3 regions of the Streptomyces sp. NPDC044061 genome follow, and region 2 is predicted to be linked to each of the others. Evidence: riboswitches for the same ligand, from Rfam matches in the RefSeq annotation. Region 2 holds a riboswitch; each other region holds the start of a gene.
The links. A riboswitch is a leader RNA that binds a small molecule or an ion and turns the genes downstream of it on or off. The one in region 2 is predicted to bind S-adenosylmethionine.
Positions count from the first base shown of each region.

Region 1: it holds a riboswitch for S-adenosylmethionine, as region 2 does, so the genes downstream of both, AC07CM_RS30535 (aminotransferase class V-fold PLP-dependent enzyme) here and AC07CM_RS18175 (amino acid ABC transporter permease) in region 2, are expected to answer to the same signal.
Region 3: it holds a riboswitch for S-adenosylmethionine, as region 2 does, so the genes downstream of both, thrC (threonine synthase) here and AC07CM_RS18175 (amino acid ABC transporter permease) in region 2, are expected to answer to the same signal.

Region 1 covers NZ_JBWKFL010000020.1:151,262-157,194, reverse strand. Annotated here, with positions in the region: gene qcrA (cytochrome bc1 complex Rieske iron-sulfur subunit) at 1-462, shown strand, start outside; gene qcrB (cytochrome bc1 complex cytochrome b subunit) at 459-2,096, shown strand; gene trpD (anthranilate phosphoribosyltransferase) at 2,217-3,281, shown strand; SAM riboswitch class IV at 3,367-3,483, shown strand; gene AC07CM_RS30535 (aminotransferase class V-fold PLP-dependent enzyme) at 3,655-5,016, shown strand; partial or broken gene AC07CM_RS30530 (serine/threonine-protein kinase) at 5,048-5,933, shown strand, end outside.
Region 2 covers NZ_JBWKFL010000010.1:120,385-126,317, reverse strand. Annotated here, with positions in the region: gene AC07CM_RS18190 (GNAT family N-acetyltransferase) at 1-689, opposite strand, end outside; gene AC07CM_RS18185 (transporter substrate-binding domain-containing protein) at 748-1,767, opposite strand; gene AC07CM_RS18180 (amino acid ABC transporter ATP-binding protein) at 1,871-2,659, opposite strand; gene AC07CM_RS18175 (amino acid ABC transporter permease) at 2,656-3,633, opposite strand; SAM riboswitch class IV at 3,989-4,099, opposite strand; gene AC07CM_RS18170 (glutathione S-transferase C-terminal domain-containing protein) at 4,177-5,064, opposite strand; gene AC07CM_RS18165 (putative leader peptide) at 5,145-5,267, opposite strand; gene AC07CM_RS18160 (NAD(P)/FAD-dependent oxidoreductase) at 5,420-5,933, shown strand, end outside.
Region 3 covers NZ_JBWKFL010000018.1:9,192-15,124, forward strand. Annotated here, with positions in the region: gene otsB (trehalose-phosphatase) at 1-216, shown strand, start outside; gene AC07CM_RS27940 (alpha,alpha-trehalose-phosphate synthase (UDP-forming)) at 233-1,660, opposite strand; gene AC07CM_RS27945 (glucosyl-3-phosphoglycerate synthase) at 1,756-2,700, opposite strand; SAM riboswitch class I at 2,861-3,001, shown strand; gene thrC (threonine synthase) at 3,019-4,302, shown strand; gene AC07CM_RS27955 (ubiquitin-like small modifier protein 1) at 4,299-4,574, shown strand; gene AC07CM_RS27960 (cold-shock protein) at 5,005-5,211, shown strand; gene groL (chaperonin GroEL) at 5,511-5,933, shown strand, end outside.

The DNA of each region.
Region 1 (5,933 bases), on a different contig from region 2:
GCCAAGGGCAAGCTGCTGGTGAACATGAACACCAACCAGCCGCTGCGCCCCGAGGACGTCGCCGTCGGTTCGCTGACCTTCGCCAAGCCCGAAGGCCTGGAGGAGGCCCAGGAGGACTTCCAGAACGAGATCGCCAAGGCGGCCCTGATGATCATCCGGCTCCAGCCGGACAACATCAAGGACAAGCGCGAACTCGAATGGTCGCACCAGGGCATCGTCGCGTTCTCGAAGATCTGCACCCACGTCGGTTGCCCGATCTCCCTGTACGAGCAGCAGACGCACCACGTGCTGTGCCCGTGCCACCAGTCCACCTTCGACCTCTCCGACGGTGCCCGAGTGATCTTCGGCCCCGCCGGTCACGCCCTGCCTCAGCTCCGCATCGGCGTGAACGACGAGGGTTACCTCCAGGCGCTCGGCGACTTCGAGGAGCCCGTCGGTCCTGCATTCTGGGAGCGCGGATGAGTACTGCATCGAACGAAGAGGCCCGCTCTCGCGGGAAGGCCCCGGCCGGCGAGCGGATCGCCGACTGGGCCGACGGCCGGCTCGGGATCTACTCCCTGGCCAAGTCCAACATGCGCAAGATCTTCCCCGACCACTGGTCGTTCATGTTGGGCGAAGTCTGCCTGTACAGCTTCCTCATCATCATCCTGACCGGTGTCTATCTGACGCTGTTCTTCCACCCGTCGATGAACGAGGTGGAGTACCACGGCAGCTATGTCCCGCTCCAGGGACAGCTGATGTCCGAGGCGTTCAACTCGACCCTGCACATCTCCTTCGACGTGCGCGGTGGTCTGCTCATCCGGCAGATCCACCACTGGTCCGCGCTGATCTTCCTCGCCGGCATGTTCGTGCACATGATGCGCGTGTTCTTCACCGGCGCGTTCCGCAAGCCGCGTGAGATCAACTGGCTGTTCGGCTTCCTGCTGTTCGTCCTCGGCATGTTCACCGGCTTCACCGGTTACTCGCTCCCGGACGACCTGCTCTCCGGCACCGGTGTCCGCTTCACGGAGGGCGCGATCCTGTCGATCCCGATCGTGGGAACGTACATCTCGTTCTTCCTCTTCGGCGGTCAGTTCCCCGGTCACGACTTCGTCGCCCGGTTCTACTCGATCCACATCCTGCTGCTGCCGGGCATCATGCTCGGCCTGGTGGTGGGCCACCTGATCCTGGTCATCTACCACAAGCACACGCAGTACGCGGGTCCCGGAAAGAGCGAGAAGAACGTCGTCGGCATGCCGCTGCTGCCGGTGTACATGGCCAAGGCGGGCGGCTTCTTCTTCCTGGTCTTCGGCGTGATCGCGGCGATCGCCGCGGTGACCCAGATCAACCCGATCTGGGCCATGGGCCCCTACCGGCCCGACCAGGTGTCCACCGGCGCCCAGCCCGACTGGTACATGGGCTTCGCCGAGGGTCTGGTCCGCTACATGCCGGGCTGGGAGATCAACTTCTGGGGCCACACGCTCGTCCTGGGCGTGTTCATCCCGCTGGTGCTCTTCGGCCTCGTCCTGGGGGTCATCGCCCTCTACCCGTTCATCGAGTCCTGGGTCACCGGCGACAAGAGCGAGCACCACATCCTGGACCGCCCGCGCAACGCCCCGACCCGTACCGCGTTCGGTGCGGCCTGGGTCACGGTGTACATGGTCGGCCTGGTCGGTGGTGGCAACGACCTCTTCGCCACCCACTTCCACCTGTCGATCAACGACGTCACCTGGTTCGTCCGGATCTTCTTCTTCGCCGGACCGGTCATCGCGTTCATCGCCACCAAGCGGATCTGCCTCGGTCTGCAGCGCCGCGACCGCGAGAAGGTGCTGCACGGTCGCGAGACCGGCATCATCAAGCGCCTGCCGCACGGTGAGTTCATCGAGGTGCACGAGGCGCTCAGCCAGGAGCAGCTGCACACCCTCACGGCTCATCACCAGTACGAGCCGGCCGAGATCGGCCCGACGGTCGACGAGAACGGTGTCGAGCGCAAGGTGAAGGCGTCGGAGAAGCTGCGGGCCAAGCTCAGCCACGGCTACTACGGCGGTGACAACCAGATCCCGAAGCCCACTGTCGACGAGTACAAGGAGATCACGAGCGGCCACGGCCACCACTGATCCCCGCGTCGCCACGCCACGCTGAGGGGCCCCGTCCGGCTTACGGACGGGGCCCTTCGCCGTGCCGGGGGCTGGATAGGGTGGGATCACACTGTTCTGCTACGACACCAGGAGCGGCTGATGAGCGCTGTGACCCCCGCTGGAGGCGACACCGCGGCGGGCCGTTCCTGGCCCGCCCTGCTGAACGGGCTGCTCGACGGCCAGGACCTGTCCGCCGACGACACGGCCTGGGCGATGGACCTGATCATGCGCGGCGAGGCGACCGACGCGCAGATCGCCGGGTTCATGGTGGCCCTGCGGGCCAAGGGCGAGACGGTGCAGGAGATCACCGGACTCGTGCGGACCATGTACGAGCACGCCAACGTCATCGAGGTGCCGGGTCCGGCCGTCGACATCGTCGGAACCGGAGGCGACGGCGCCAAGACGGTGAACATCTCCACGATGTCGTCGATCGTCGTCGCCGGCACGGGGGCGAAGGTCGTCAAGCACGGCAACCGCGCCGCGTCCTCCGCCTCCGGGTCCTCCGACGTCCTGGAGAAGCTCGGGATCAATCTGAACCTGACCCCGCAGCGGGTCGCCGAGGTCGCCGAGGTCGCCGGGATCACCATCTGCTTCGCGGTGAAGTTCCACCCGTCGCTGCGCCATGTCGCGGCGGCGCGCGGCCAGTTGGGCATCCGCACCACCTTCAACGTGCTCGGCCCGCTGACCAACCCGGCCAAGGTGCGCGCCCAGGCGGTCGGTGTCGCCGACCCGCGCATGGCGCCGATCGTGGCCGGGGTCCTCGCCGAGCGCGGCAACTCCTCCCTGGTCTTCCGGGGCGACGACGGCCTGGACGAGCTGACGACCACCTCCACCTCCCGGGTCTGGGTGGTCCGGGACGGCAAGGCCACCGAGGAGAGCTTCGACCCCCGGGACGTCGGCATCGACCTCGTCCCCGTGGAGGCCCTGCGCGGCGCCGACGCGGCCTACAACGCGGAGGTCGCCCGCCGGCTGCTGGACGGCGAGCAGGGGCCGGTGCGGGACGCCGTGCTGCTGAACTCGGCGGCCGCGCTCGTCGCTCTGCGCCCGACGGACGCGCCGCTGGCCGAGCAGCTGCGCGCCGGCATGTCCAAGGCGGCGGAATCGATCGACTCGGGAGCGGCGAAGCTGGCGCTGGAGCGGTGGGTGGCCGCGAGCAACGCCTGACGTCCGCCGTCGAGGACGCGGGGCGCAGTCCAGATGGCGGACTGCGTCTTGCGTGCCGAAGATCGTATGGCAGGATACTGAACCAGGTCATGAGTGACAGTCATTCGGCCCCGGCCGACTGTCCGGCAACCCTCCGTCCGTGGCGGGGTGCCCCGGGTGAAGACCAGGCCGTGGGCAGCGAGGTCTACGGCAAGCGCGGACCCCTCGCAAACCAGGGGTCCTGGTCGTCGAGGGAGCCTTCTGTGAGCAAGCGAATGCGATAGGGCGTAGAGCCCCGCCTCCGCACACCCCTTTCGCCTGTCTTCACCTTTTCCCGTGCTCGAGCCGTACCCGCTCGCACGGTGAAACCCCTTGCCTCTCACAGGAGTTCGCCATGTCTGCTCTCACCGCTGCCATCGACCAGACCGTTTGTGTCCATCTGCCTGTTCTGGGCCGGGATGTCACCGTCCCGCTCGTGACGGGCGGCGAGGTCGCCTACGCGGCGCTCGACTACGCGGCCAGCGCCCCCGCCCTCCAGCGTGTCTGGGACGACGTGGCCGCCTACGCGCCGTACTACGGCAGCGTCCACCGCGGTGCCGGCTACCTCTCCCAGCTCTCCACCGACCTGTTCGAGAACGCCCGCCGCACCGTCGCCGAGTTCCTCGACTGCCGCGAGAGCGACCAGGTGATCTTCACCCGCTCGACCACCGACTCCCTGAACCTGCTGGCCCGCGCGCTCCCCGCCGACTGCCAGGTCTTCGTCTTCGAGACCGAGCACCACGCCTCCCTGCTGCCCTGGCAGGGCGCCCGCGTCACCTACCTCGACGCGCCGCGCACCCCGTGGCAGGCCGTCGAGACCCTGGAGCGGGCGCTGGCCGACCGCGACCCCCACGGCCCGTCCCTGGTCTGCGTCACCGGCGCCTCCAACGTCACCGGCGAGCTGTGGCCGGTGCGCGAACTGGCCGCCGCGGCCCACGCGCACGGCGCCCGGATCGTCCTGGACGCCGCTCAGCTGGCCCCGCACCACCCGGTCTCGGTGCGGGACCTGGACGTCGACTGGGTCGCCTTCTCCGGCCACAAGCTGTACGCGCCCTTCGGCTCCGGCGTCCTGGCCGGGCGCGCCGACTGGCTGACCGCGGCCGAGCCGTACCTCGCGGGCGGCGGCGCGAGCCGCAAGGTCACGCGGCGCGAGGACGGGGGAGTGGCCGTGGAGTGGCACGAGACCGCCGCCCGTCACGAGGCCGGCTCCCCGAACGTCATCGGCGCCTACTCCATCGCCTCCGCCTGCAAGGCGCTGACGGAGGCCGGCTTCGACACCCTGGTGGCCCGCGAGCAGTACCTGATCTCCAGGGTCCGCGCCGGCCTGGCCGAGGTCCCCGAGGTCAGGATCCTCTCCCTCTTCGGCGACGACGCCCCGCGCGTCGGCGTCCTCTCCTTCGTCGTCGAGGGCTGGAACAGCTCCCACTTCGCCGCCGCCCTCTCCGCCGAGTACGGCATCGGCGTCCGCGACGGCCTGTTCTGCGCCCACCCGCTGGTGCGCACCCTGCTGGGCGGCGACCCGGGGACCCAGGGCGAGTGCGGTGCCCCCGAGGCCGAGCCCGGCGAGAAGTCCCTGAACGCGATCCGGGTCAGCTTCGGCGCCGGCACCCCCGACGAGCACGTCGAGCGGTTCGTGAACGCGGTGCGGGAGTTGGTCCGGGACGGCGCCAAGTGGCAGTACCGCACCGAGGACGGCCGCTGCGTCCCGGCCGTCTGACGGACGCTCGGCACCGCCGTATACGCTCCCCTTGGACAACGACCAGCAGGACGCTGGACAGGGGGAGTTCGGGGTGCAGGCGCTGCGCGCGACCGATCCGCGGCGGATCGGGCCGTACCAGGTCCTGGGCAGGCTCGGCGCGGGCGGCATGGGCGAGGTGTATCTCGCCGAGTCGCCCAAGGGGCTCGGTCTGGCCGTGAAGGTGGTCCGGGCGGAGCACGCCGAGGACCGCACGTTCCGGGCCAGGTTCCGGCACGAGGTGCGGGCCGCGCAGACCGTGGGCGGCGAAGGAACCTTCACGGCCCGGGTCGTCGACGCCGACACCGAGGCCGAACGGCCCTGGATGGCAACGGAGTTCGTGTCCGGACCGAACCTGCGCGACGCGGTCGTGGACCACGGGGCGCTGCCCGAGTCCGCGGTCCGCCTGCTCGCCGCCGCGCTCGGCGAGGCGCTCGCCGCCATCCATGCGCAGGGGCTGGTCCACCGCGACCTGAAGCCGTCCAACATCCTGCTCGCCCCCGACGGGCCACGGGTCATCGACTTCGGGATCGTACGGGCCCTGGAGGCGACCTCGCTGACCCGCACCGGAGCGGTGGTCGGGTCGGTCGGCTACGTCTCACCGGAGCAGATCCGCAACGGGGGCCAGGTCGGCCCCCCGAGCGACGTCTTCTCCCTCGGCGCGGTCCTCGCCTACGCGGCGGCCGGCCGCGAGCCCTTCGGCGAGGGCCGGGACTCGGTGGTCCTGCTGCGCATCATCACCCGCGACTTCGACCTGTCCGGTGTACCGGTGGGCCTGCGCCCGCTGGTGGCGTCCTGCCTGCGCGAGGATCCGCTGGAGCGCCCGCTGCCGGCGGAGGTGGTGGCGAGCGCCGGGTTCGCGCGGGAGTCCCTGCGCCACGGAGTCCGCCCCGGCTGGT
Region 2 (5,933 bases):
ATCGCCGGCGCGTTGTCGGCGGCGGCGTGCAGGAACGGGGTGTCCCCGCGTTCCCCGATGCCCGCCGCGACCGCGCGCACCAGCCGGGTGGCCAGCCCCCTGCCGCGGTGATCGGGGTCGGTGCAGACGGCGCTGATCTCGGTCCAGCCGGGCAGCCGCAGCCGCTCTCCCGCGAGGGCGATCAGCCGGCCCTCGTGCCGGATTCCGAGGTAGGTACCCATCTCGACGGTCCGCCTGAGGAACGGGCCGGGCCGGGTGCGGGCGACCAGGTCGAGGATCTCGGGCACGTCGGCGGTACCCAGCCGTACCGCCTCCGGGGCGGGCTCGGCGCGCAGGGCCGTGTCGACGAGCTGAACGCCCTCTCCCCCGCTGACGACCTGCCAGCCGTCGGGCGCACGGTCAACGGGCTTGATCCGTACGGTGGTTCCCGGTCCGACGAGGGCGTGCAGGTCGGCCCAGGCGGCCGGATCGTCCGGGTTCTCGAGCGCGGCGTGGGCGTAGATGCCGGGCTGGTAGCGGGCGGCGCGGCCGTGGCTCCCCCGGCCTTCGGCCGGGGGGACCCCCATCTCGCTTCGCTCGGCGAGGTGGGCGTGGGGGCCGTCCAGGGCGGCCCAGACGGCGTTGTCGAGGACGGGGGCATCGGGCAGCGAGGGGGCTCCGCCTCCGCGGGTGTCGGTCTGGTGGGCCACGGCGGCGGAGTCCTCTCCCGAGTCGGCTTGCATGGATTCACACGGAGCCGACGACTGGTCAGGAGTTGTCCAGCGGCAGCCCGGGCGGGTTGACCTCGGCTTTGTCGACGGCCTCGTTGGCGAGGTTGTAGGCGGCCAGCCACTTGGCGTACTGCCCCTTCTTGATGAGGTGGTTGACGGCGTCGGCGAGCGGCTTGGCGAGTCCGTTGTCCTTCTTGGTGGTCGCCGCGATCAGGCCCTGCAGAGTGGCGCCGGCGCCGGAGAAGGTGCCCGCGCTGCGGGTCGGGTCGGGCGACTTGGCGGACTGCTTCTCGTGGTAGGCGAGGCCGGGGTTGGCACCGAAGTACGCGTCGATCTTGCCGCCGGTCAGGGCCAGGTAGGTGGCGTTCTTACTGGCGAAGTTCTTGACGGTGAGGTTCTTGCCCTCCTTCTTCAGCTTCGCCTGCCACTCCAGCAGGATCTTCTCCTGGTTGGTGCCGTTGTCCACGGCGACCGTCCTGCCCGCGAGGCTCCTGTAGTCGCCGTCGAAGTTCCAGGTGCTCTTCTTCAGCACCTCGAAGCCGAGGTTGTCCTTGCGGTAGGAGGCGAAGTCGTACTTCTTCTTGCGCTCCTCGGTGTCCGTGATGTTGGAGAAGCCGACGTCGACCTTGCCGCTGTCGATGCCGACGAACATGTTCTCCCAGGTGAAATTCTTCACCTCCGGCCGCAGGCCCAGGACCGCGGCGACCAGGCGGCCGAAGTCGGGCTCGGCGCCGGTGAGGGTCTTCTGGTCGGAGCCGACGAAGGCCAGCGGCGGGAAACCGTCCGGCAGGGCGCCGATGGCGATCCGCAGCTTGCCGCTCCTGCGGACGGACGTGGGCAGTTCGGCGCTGATCGACTTCACCTCGGAGACCTTGAGTCCGGTCTCGGTGGCCGCGCCGTTGGACACCTGCCCCACGGTCACCGTGCCGGCGGCGTCGGTCTTGGTCGCGGCGTCGCTGTCACCACCGCAGGCGGCGAGCCCGGTGGCGAGGGTGGCGACCGCGGTCGCCGCGGTGATGCCGCGTATCAGGCTGCGTCGGGAAAGGTGGCTGGGCATGGCTGTCCTTGTCGTTCAGAAGGTGATGAGGGTGGCGTGGGGAGGGAAGTCGTGGCGGCCCGGTCGCGGTCACTCCGACCGGCTCGGTCCGGCTCGGTCCGGCTCAGAGGACCTTGCTCAGGAAGTCCCGGGTCCGCTCGTGCCGTGGCTTGTCCAGCACCTGGGCCGGCGGGCCCTGTTCGACGATCTTTCCGCCGTCGATGAAGACGATCCGGTCGGCGACCTCACGGGCGAAGCCGATCTCGTGGGTGACGATGACGAGGGTGGTGCCGCTGGTCGCCAGGTCCTTGATGACGGAGAGGACCTCGCCGACCAGTTCGGGGTCGAGCGCGGAGGTCGGCTCGTCGAAGAGGATGATGCCGGGCCGCAGTGCGAGGGCGCGGGCGATGGCAACGCGCTGCTGCTGGCCGCCGGACAGCTGCCTCGGGTAGGCGCCGGTACGGTCGCCGAGGCCGACCCGGGTGAGCAGTTCGCGGGCCAGCTCCTGGGCCTCGGGCCTGGCCAGCCTGCCCGTGGCGACGGGGGCGGCGGCGACGTTGTCGAGGACGGTCAGGTGCGGGAAGAGGTTGAAGTTCTGGAAGACGAAGCCGATCCGGCTGCGCTGGGCGAGGATGGCCCGCTCGCTCAGCTCCTTCAGCCGGTCCCCGTTCCGCTTCACGCCGATCAGCTCGCCGCCGACGCTGACATGGCCGACCTCGGGCTTCTCCAGGTGGTTGATGACCCGCAGCAGTGTGGACTTGCCGGAGCCGGAGGGCCCGATGACGACGGTGACCTCGCCGGGGCGGACGGTCAGGTCGATGCCGTCCAGGACACGATGGGTGCCGTACCACTTGTGGACGTCGTGCACCTCAAGGGCGGCAGGCGTCGAGCGAAGGGTGTCGGTGGTGGTCATACGGCGGCCTCCCGCAGCCGGGCCCGGAACTCGGCGAGGCCCGCCCGTGCCCGCTGCAGCGGTGTCGGCGGCAGACTGCGGGTGGCACCGCGGGCGAAGTACCGTTCCACGTAGAACTGGACGACTGACACCACGCTGGTCAGGATCAGGTACCAGACGGTGGCGACGAGCAGCAGCGGCACGATGTCGCCGGGGTAGGTGCTGCCCATGCTCTGCACCGAGCCGAACAGGTCGAGCAGGGAGACGTAGAACACCAGGGACGTGCTCTTGATCAGGCCGATGAGCTGGTTGACGTAGTTCGGTGTGATGGACCGCAGGGCCTGCGGGAAGACGATGCGGGTGAACTGGTAGCCCTTCGGCAGGCCGAGCGCGGCCGCCGCCTCGTGCTGGCCCTGGTCGACGGAGAGGATTCCGCCGCGCACGACTTCGGAGGCGTAGGCCGCCTCGTTGAGGCTCAGTCCGATGACGGCGACCGTCATGTCGGTGGCGAGCCGGGACTCGTCGAAGGTGACGAAGGCCGGTCCGAAGGGAATGCCGAGGCTCAGCGTCTTGTACAGGGCGCTGAAGTTGTAGAGGAAGATCAGGACGACGATCAGCGGGACGGAGCGGAACAGCCAGGTGTACGTCCAGCTCACCGCCCGCAGCACCGGGCTGCCGGAGAGGCGGCCGAGGGCCAGCAGGATGCCGCCGAGGAGGCCGAGCACCGCGCTGAACGCGGCGACTTCGAGGGTGACGGCGAGCCCGTCGAGGATGGTGGGGCGCAGGAACCAGTAGCGGAAGCGGTCCCACTGGTAGAAGGGGTTGGTGGCCAGTCCGTGCGCAATCTGCGCGACGAGCACGAGGACGACGGCGGTGACGATCCACCGGCCGGGCCGGCGCAGCGGTTGAACGCGTTGCGCTGCAAAGCTTTTTGACGGTGTTTCGACGGGGGGCGCCTCGGCGAGGGACACGGCGGCGCCTGGGGGTTCACTCATGGCGGGCTCCGGCGGAGTCGGACACCCCGGGATCGCGGCGAGCGGATGCGGGCCACCGCGGCACTACGGCACGGGGTGGCACACGGGAACGCACGGGAACCGGGGGCTGGGCGGACGGCGGCACACCGCGCCGGCGGTGTGCGTCAGGAACGCGGGGGCTGGAAGGGAGAGGTCAGCCCCGACAGCGGGCACGGCCCGATGCGGTACACAGTGCGCTGTTGACGCGGAGCAGATCGACGGCACGGTCGGCGACGAGGAGCCCGGCGTACGGCGCGACGCGGCTCTGGACACGGCTCGTCGCCGTCCTGAGAGCTGCGTACATGGCGTCACCTGTCACTGTTCCGGCCCCGCGGGGCCCTCGCGCTTACCGAAAACGTCGTCCGGTCCGGTCGTCACCTGGGGCACCCCACCGCGATGCGAGGGTTGCCGGTCAGCGAGCCAGGGCTTGGCGCTGACGCTCATGACCGTTCTGAGCCGTAAGTAAGGCAGTTGACCGTTCGAATGTCAACGGTTGTCCGGTGGGTGGACCTGCCCGGTGGGCTCTCACCTGCGACAAGTGCCGGGCGTCTCCGCCGCGTGGGCCGTCCAGTCCAGGATCTGGACCGCGGCTCCGGCCGCCTCGAGGCCCCGGCAGCGGCCGTGGTGGCGGCGGGCGATGCCGTCGAGGTCGAGGTGGGCGCCGAAGGCCGGGTGGGCGGCCAGACGGCGGGCGTGGGCCCACAGCGCCGGGTGGTCGGCGACGCGGTGCACGGCGGACGCGTCGAGGTGGTAGCGGTGCACGGTGTCCAACTGCACCAGAGCCACCCACAGTTCGATGTCGGCTGCGGTGAGCCGGCCGTCGACGACGTACTCCTCACCCTCCAGGTACCGCTCCAGCCGGCCCAGTGTGTCCAGCAGCGCGTCCAGGGCGGCGGCACGCTCGGCGGGGTCGGAGTCGGCCCGTCCGGCGCGCTGCGCGGCTTCCTGGATGCCCTCGGCGCAGAGCCGTTCGACGGCTTCGATCTGACTCTCCGTGCCGCACGGGTACAGGGAGGGTCGGCCGTCGCGCGGGAAGCGGTCCAGGTCTCGCAGGATGTCCGGCGTGTGGGTGCTGACGATGCGTCCGGACCAGTCGTCGCTGAGCACCGGCGCCAGGGCGGGTCCGCGGTAGTGGTGGGCGCTCGCCTCGTACAGCGGGCGCAGGGCCGAGTGGCCGCCGCCTGGACAGTCCGGCACGGCGGGCAGGAGGGTCACCGGACAACCGGCGTCGAGACCGAGGAGGCTGTGACCGATGGCGAGGCGCAGCCCGTCGGGACAGGCGGTGGACAGATGGAGGCGGTAGCGGTGCGGCACGGCGTAGTGGCCGCTGCGCGCGTCCTGGCCGATCCGGCCCCGGAAGAGGGGGCCCGTGCGGCGGGCGGTCGGGACGGCGGCGAGCGGAGTGATGGACATGAGTCTCCCCTGGTGCGGGCGCGCGGACGTACGCGCGGCGGAAGCGTTGGTCGGTGGAGTGGGGCGAGGCGGGGCCCGGCTCAGCGCTGAAGGCTGATCGCGCTGCAGACACGCAGCAGGTCGATGTGCAGGCGGGACGTGAGAAGGGGTGCGAGCAACGGCGTGCGGCCCTCTCGGCCGGCGACCGTCTCGAGGCGCACCATGTTTCCCTACCTGTTCACTAGGATTCCCTCACTGGAGTGTCGATCCGGTCTCGTACGGCGTCAAGGGGGCGTCCACGCCTGGGACTCCGGGCGGGTGACGCGGACGGTGCGGGGGTCTCCTCAGACACAGCGACATGTGACATAGTACTGCCGTGGCGAAGCGACTGACCTGCGATGTCGTGGTCGTCGGAGCCGGGATGGTGGGCGCGGCCTGTGCGCTGTACGCCGCTCGGACCGGCCTCGACGTGAGGGTGGTGGACCGGGGTTCGGTGGCCGGCGGCACGACGGGCGCCGGCGAGGGCAACCTGCTGGTCTCCGACAAGGAGCCGGGCCCCGAACTGGACCTCGCCCTGCTGTCGGTCCGCCTGTGGGCGGAGCTGGCCGGGGCACTGGGGGCGTCGGTGGAGTACGAACCCAAGGGCGGGGTGGTGGTCGCCTCGACGCCCCGCACCCTCGGCGCGCTGACGGACTTCGCCGAGGGCCAGCGCGCCGCCGGTGTCACGGCCGAGCCCGTCGGGGCGGACGAACTCCGCTCTCTCGAACCGCACTTGGCCCCCGGCATGGCGGGCGGCGTGCACTATCCGCAGGACGCGCAGGTCATGCCCGCACTGGCCGCCGCCCATCTGCTCCGCGCCTCCGGCGCCCGCCTGCACACGGGCCGGGCCG
Region 3 (5,933 bases), on a different contig from region 2:
ACCGGCGCCGGTGCCGTCCTCTATGCCGGCGACGACCTCGGCGACCTGTCCGCCTTCGCGGCGGTCGGCAAACTCCGCTCGGACGGCGTACCCGGCCTCCTGGTCTGCAGCGGCAGCACCGAGGTCACCGAGCTGGCGGAACGGGCGGACGTCGTGGTGGAGGGCCCGCAGGGGGTCGTGGCACTCCTGCGCGCGCTGGCGGCCCACATGCCCTGACAGCACGCCCCCCGGGTCACCCGTCGAGCGCGCCGAGCTGGTCCAGGAACCACTGGGCCGGCGGCAGCGCGGTGGCGGCGGCCGCCAGCCGCTTCGAGCGCTCCGCCCGCTCGGCCGCCGGCTGGTTCAGCGCCTCGTGCAGCGCCCGCGCCGTGCCCGCGATGTCGTACGGGTTCACCACGATCGCGTTCTCGCCCAGCTCCTCGTACGCCCCGGCCTCCCGCGACAGCACCAGCGCGCAGCCCTCGTCGGAGACGACCGGAACCTCCTTGGCGACCAGGTTCATGCCGTCCCGGATCGGGTTGACCAGGGCGACGTCGGCCAGCCGGTACGCGGCCAGCGAGCGCGCGAAGTCGTCCTTCACATGCAGCACCACCGGCGTCCAGCCCGGCGTGCCGTACGCGGTGTTGATCTCCTGCGCCACCTGCCGCACCTCGGCCGTGTACTCGCGGTAGACGGCGAGGTCCTGCCGGGACGGGTAGGCGAAGGCCAGATGCACCACGCGTTCGCGCCACTCGGGGTGGTCGTCCAGCAGCTGCCGGTACGCCAGCAGGCCGCGCACGATGTTCTTGGACAGCTCGGTGCGGTCCACCCGGACGATCGTCCGGCGCCCCTCGCCGATCTCCTCCCGCAGCGCGGCCATCCGTTCGTCCACGTCCGCCCGGTGCGCCCGCTCGCGCAGGAAGTCCGCGTCCGCACCCAGCCCGTGCACCCCGATCCGGGTCCCGGACGGGATGCCGGGGCCCAGCACCGCGTGACAGCAGTCGGTGAACGCGTCCGCCCAGCGGTGGGTCAGGAACGCCGCCCGGTCCGCGCCGAGGATGCCGGTCAGCAGTTCGGCCGCGATGTCGTCGGGCAGCAGGCGGAAGTAGTCCGGCGGGGCCCACGGGGTGTGCGAGAAGTGGCCGATGCGCAGATCGGGACGGAGCCCGCGGAGCATCCGGGGCGCGAGGGCCAGGTGGTAGTCCTGGATCAGCACCGCGGCGCCCTCCGCCGCCTCCTCGGCCAGCGCCCCGGCGAACGCCCGGTTGTAGGCCTCGTACGACGCCCACTGCCGCCGGAACTCCGCGTCGAAGATCGGCTCCAGCGGGGTCTGGTACAGCATGTGGTGGACGAACCAGAGCACCGAGTTGGCGATGCCGTTGTACGCGTCCGAGAACACGCTCGCGTCGATGTCGAGCATCCGCACCCGCTGCCCGCCGGTGTCCTCGTCCGGCAGCAGCCCGCCGCCCGCGCGGCGCACCGCCTCCCGGTCGCCGTCGCCCAGCGCGGCGCACACCCAGACCGCGTTGGCGTCGGAGCCGATGGCGGACAGCCCCGAGACCAGGCCGCCGCCACCCCGTTTGGCGTGCAGCGAGCCCGCCGCACCGTCGGGGCGTACCTCGTACGAAACCGGGCCGCGGTTGGACGCGACCAGCACCTCAGCACCGTGCGTGGAAGCCATGAGTCTCAACCTAGCCCGGCCCGGAAACGCTCAAACGTACGTGCCACCCCCCGAGGGGGCTGTATACAGCCGTTTCTCGTGCGCGCGTGCGCCGCTCACGCCACCCGGCGCGCCGCGTACTCCGCGATCTCGGTCATCGGCGGCCGCTCCTCGGTGTCCACCGAGTAGGTGCGCGGCTCGAACCCGTCCGCACTCCGCTCGAACTGGGTGAGCGCCGGACGGACGAGGTGGCCGCGGGCGAGCCTGAGCTGCGCCGTGCGGTAGATCGCCGCGGCCATGCGGCCCAGCGCCTGCCCGTCCTGGTGCCGGTGCTTGCGCACACCCACGTCGACCTGGGCCAGCGCGTCCAGGCCCACCAGGTGCAGGGCGTCCACCAGCATGCCCAGCTCGACGCCGTACCCCACCGGGAACGGCAGCTGCTCCAGCAGCGAGCGACGGGCGGCGTACTCGCCGCCGAGCGGCTGGACGAAGCCGGCCAGCTGTGGCCAGTGCATGTTCAGCAGCGGGCGGGCCATGAGTTCGGTGACCCGGCCGCCCTGTCCGGCCGCGCCGGCGAGCGGACGGTCGTACATGGCCTTCACGAGGTCGACGCCCGGGTCGGTCAGCAGTGGGCCGACGATCCCGGAGACGAAGTCGGAGGAGAACTCCCGCAGATCGGCGTCGACGAAACAGACGATGTCCCCGCCGGTCACCAACAGGGAGCGCCACAGGACTTCACCCTTACCGGGGACGGCGGGGATGCGCGGCAGGATGTCGTCGCGGTGGACGACCCGCGCGCCGGCGGCGGCGGCGACCTCGGAGGTGCGGTCGGTGGACCCGGAGTCGACGACGACGATCTCGTCGACCAGCGGGACCTGCTGCATGAGGTCGTGACGGACGACCGCGACGATGTCGCCGACCGTCTCCTCCTCGTTCAGCGCGGGCAGGACGACGGAGACGGACTGACCGGTGCGCTGCTTGGCGGCCAGTATCCGGTGCAGGGGGCGATCGGCCACGGACCAGGAGCGGGTGGCCAGCCAGCGCTCGACTTCTTCCAGCACGGTCTGCGGCTCCTCACTGTCGCGATCACATGTGGTGACACGGTGTGATCCATCTCGCGGTTCGGACGACTATCTCAACTGTCCTGGCCTTCGGTTACAGTCTTGAACAACGCCGATGACCATCGCATGTCGGGGGTCAAGAGCGTTTACAACCGCATACCGCTCATCCAGAGGGGCAGAGGGACACGGCCCGATGAAGCCCCGGCAACCCCCCTGAGCCGAACTCGTTCACGCGAGGCTCCCGGTCAGGGAAGGTGCCAAATCCGTCTCACGGCGAGGTGCGTCGTGAGGAAGATGAGGAGAAAGGGCCTCGCCTCCATGGCTGTGCAGACAGTTGCAAGCACCAGCAATCCCACCGTAGACCTCGGCCCCGCAGCGGCCCTGAGCTGTCGCGAGTGCGGTCACCGGGTGCCCCTCGGACCGGTGTTCGCCTGCGAGGAGTGTTTCGGCCCGCTGGAGATCGCCTACGACTTCTCCGCCTACGACACCGAAGAGCTGCGCAAGCGCATCGAGGCGGGCCCCGCGAACATCTGGCGCTACGCGCCCCTGCTCCCCGTCCCCGCCGACGTGGCCGACAAGCCCAACATCAACCCGGGCTGGACCAAGCTCGTCAAGGCGGACAACCTCGCGCGCGAACTGGGTGTCACCGGCGGGTTGTATGTGAAGGACGACTCCGGCAACCCGACGCACTCCTTCAAGGACCGCGTCGTCGCCCAGGCCCTGGAGGCCGCCCGCGCCTTCGGCTTCACCACCCTCTCCTGCTCCTCCACCGGCAACCTGGCCGGCGCCGTCGGCGCCGCCGCCGCCCGGGCCGGCTTCCGCTCCTGCGTGTTCATCCCGCACGACCTGGAGCAGGGCAAGGTCGTCATGGCCGCGGTCTACGGTGGCGAACTCGTCGGTATCGAGGGCAACTACGACGACGTGAACCGCTTCTGCTCCGAGCTGATCGGCGACCCGGCCGGCGAGGGCTGGGGCTTCGTGAACGTCAACCTGCGGCCCTACTACGCGGAGGGCTCCAAGACCCTGGCGTACGAGATCTGCGAGCAGCTCGGCTGGCGGCTCCCGGACCAGATCGTGGTCCCGATCGCCTCCGGCTCCCAGCTCACGAAGATCGACAAGGGTCTGCAGGAGCTGATCAAGCTCGGTCTCGTCGAGGACAAGCCGTACAAGATCTTCGGTGCCCAGGCCGAGGGCTGCTCGCCGGTGTCGACCGCGTACAAGGCGGGCCACGACGTCGTACGGCCGCAGAAGCCGAACACCATCGCCAAGTCCCTGGCCATCGGCAACCCGGCCGACGGGCCGTACGTCCTGGACATCGCGCGCCGCACGGGCGGCGCGGTGGAGGACGTGACCGACGAGCAGGTCGTGGACGCGATCAAGCTGCTGGCCCGCACCGAGGGCATCTTCGCCGAGACGGCCGGCGGCGTGACGGTGGGCGTGACGCGCAAGCTCGTCGAGAACGGCGTCCTGGACCCGTCGCTCACCACGGTCGTCCTCAACACCGGCGACGGCCTCAAGACCCTGGACGCGGTGGCCGGCACCGGTCTCACCGCCACCATCCGCCCGACCCTGGACTCCTTCCGAGAGGCTGGCCTCGCATGAGCGTGACCGTTCGCATCCCGACCATCCTGCGCACCTACACGGGTGGCCAGGCCGAGGTCGCCGCCGAGGGCGCGACCCTCGCCGACGTCATCGAGGACCTGGAGAAGAACCACACCGGCATCGCCGCGCGTGTGCTGGACGACCAGGGCAAGCTGCGCCGTTTCGTCAACGTGTACGTCAACGACGACGACGTCCGCTTCGAGCAGGGGCTGGAGACCGTGACCCCCGACGGCGCCGGTGTCTCCATCATTCCGGCCGTCGCCGGGGGCTGATAATTACCTTCGGTAACCGCGGTTACCGATTGTTCATCGAATGGCCTCCTCCGTGAGAGAAACGGAGGGGGCCATTCTGTGTGATTGAGCGCGGTACAGTTGGGGAACGCGTTCCGGACCTGCGGGTCGCAGGCCTCGGAATCATGCCGTACGCCCGACAAGAAACAGCCAAACTGTGCGGGTTTTATGCGGCTTTTGAGCCATTTGCGGGGCCCGACTTGCCCTGAATTCAGCCGAATTCTCGGCAGATTCCGGACCGGGCTCGTCCAGAATTCTCGTCCGATTGACCTGTTGCAGACGGCAGTTGGACAGATACATTCAGCCGCGGTCGACGCGTTCCGGCGCACGCCCCCGACCAATGGGGGGTGAGGTCTGACCCGGGTCCGCGAAGTGTGGATCTGTGCAAGGGCCAGTAATAGGGGAGTTAGGCATGGCTCAGGGCACCGTCAAGTGGTTCAACGCGGAGAAGGGGTACGGCTTCATCGCGGTCGACGGTGGTGCGGATGTTTTCGTCCACTACAGCGCGATCCAGATGGACGGATACCGCACCCTGGAAGAGGGGCAGCGGGTCGACTTCGAGATCTCGCAGGGCCAGAAGGGCCCGCAGGCGGACATGGTCCGGCTGGCGACCAGCTGAAGCACGCGTCGACACAACACCGGCGTACATCACGTTCATCCCGTTCGTCCGCGAAGGGCCCGCACCGCTCCGGTGCGGGCCCTTCGTGCTGCCGTTCCCTTCCGAGGCGCTTGCACTCGCCATGCCCGAGTGCTAATCATTGGCGTTAGCACTCTGAAGGTGAGAGTGACAATGAAGGACCGGGTCGGTGAGGCCCGCAGGCCGGGTGGGGCAAGGAACCACGAGGCCGGTGAGCCGTCCGTCGCGGGCGCGGGCGCGGTCCGAAGGAATCACCCCCAGTCCTGGAGGGACCACTTCACATGGCCAAGATCATCGCGTTCGACGAGGAGGCGCGGCGCGGCCTCGAGCGCGGCATGAACCAGCTCGCGGACGCCGTGAAGGTGACGCTCGGCCCCAAGGGCCGCAACGTCGTCCTCGAGAAGAAGTGGGGCGCCCCCACGATCACCAACGACGGTGTCTCCATCGCCAAGGAGATCGAGCTCGAGGACCCGTACGAGAAGATCGGCGCCGAGCTGGTCAAGGAAGTCGCCAAGAAGACGGACGACGTCGCCGGTGACGGTACGACCACCGCGACCGTGCTCGCCCAGGCCCTGGTCAAGGAAGGCCTGCGCAACGTCGCCGCCGGTGCCAACCCGATGGCTCTGAAGCGCGGTATCGAGAAGGCCGTCGAGGCCGTCTCCGCCGCCCTGCTGGAGCAGGCGAAGGACGTGGAGACCAAGGAG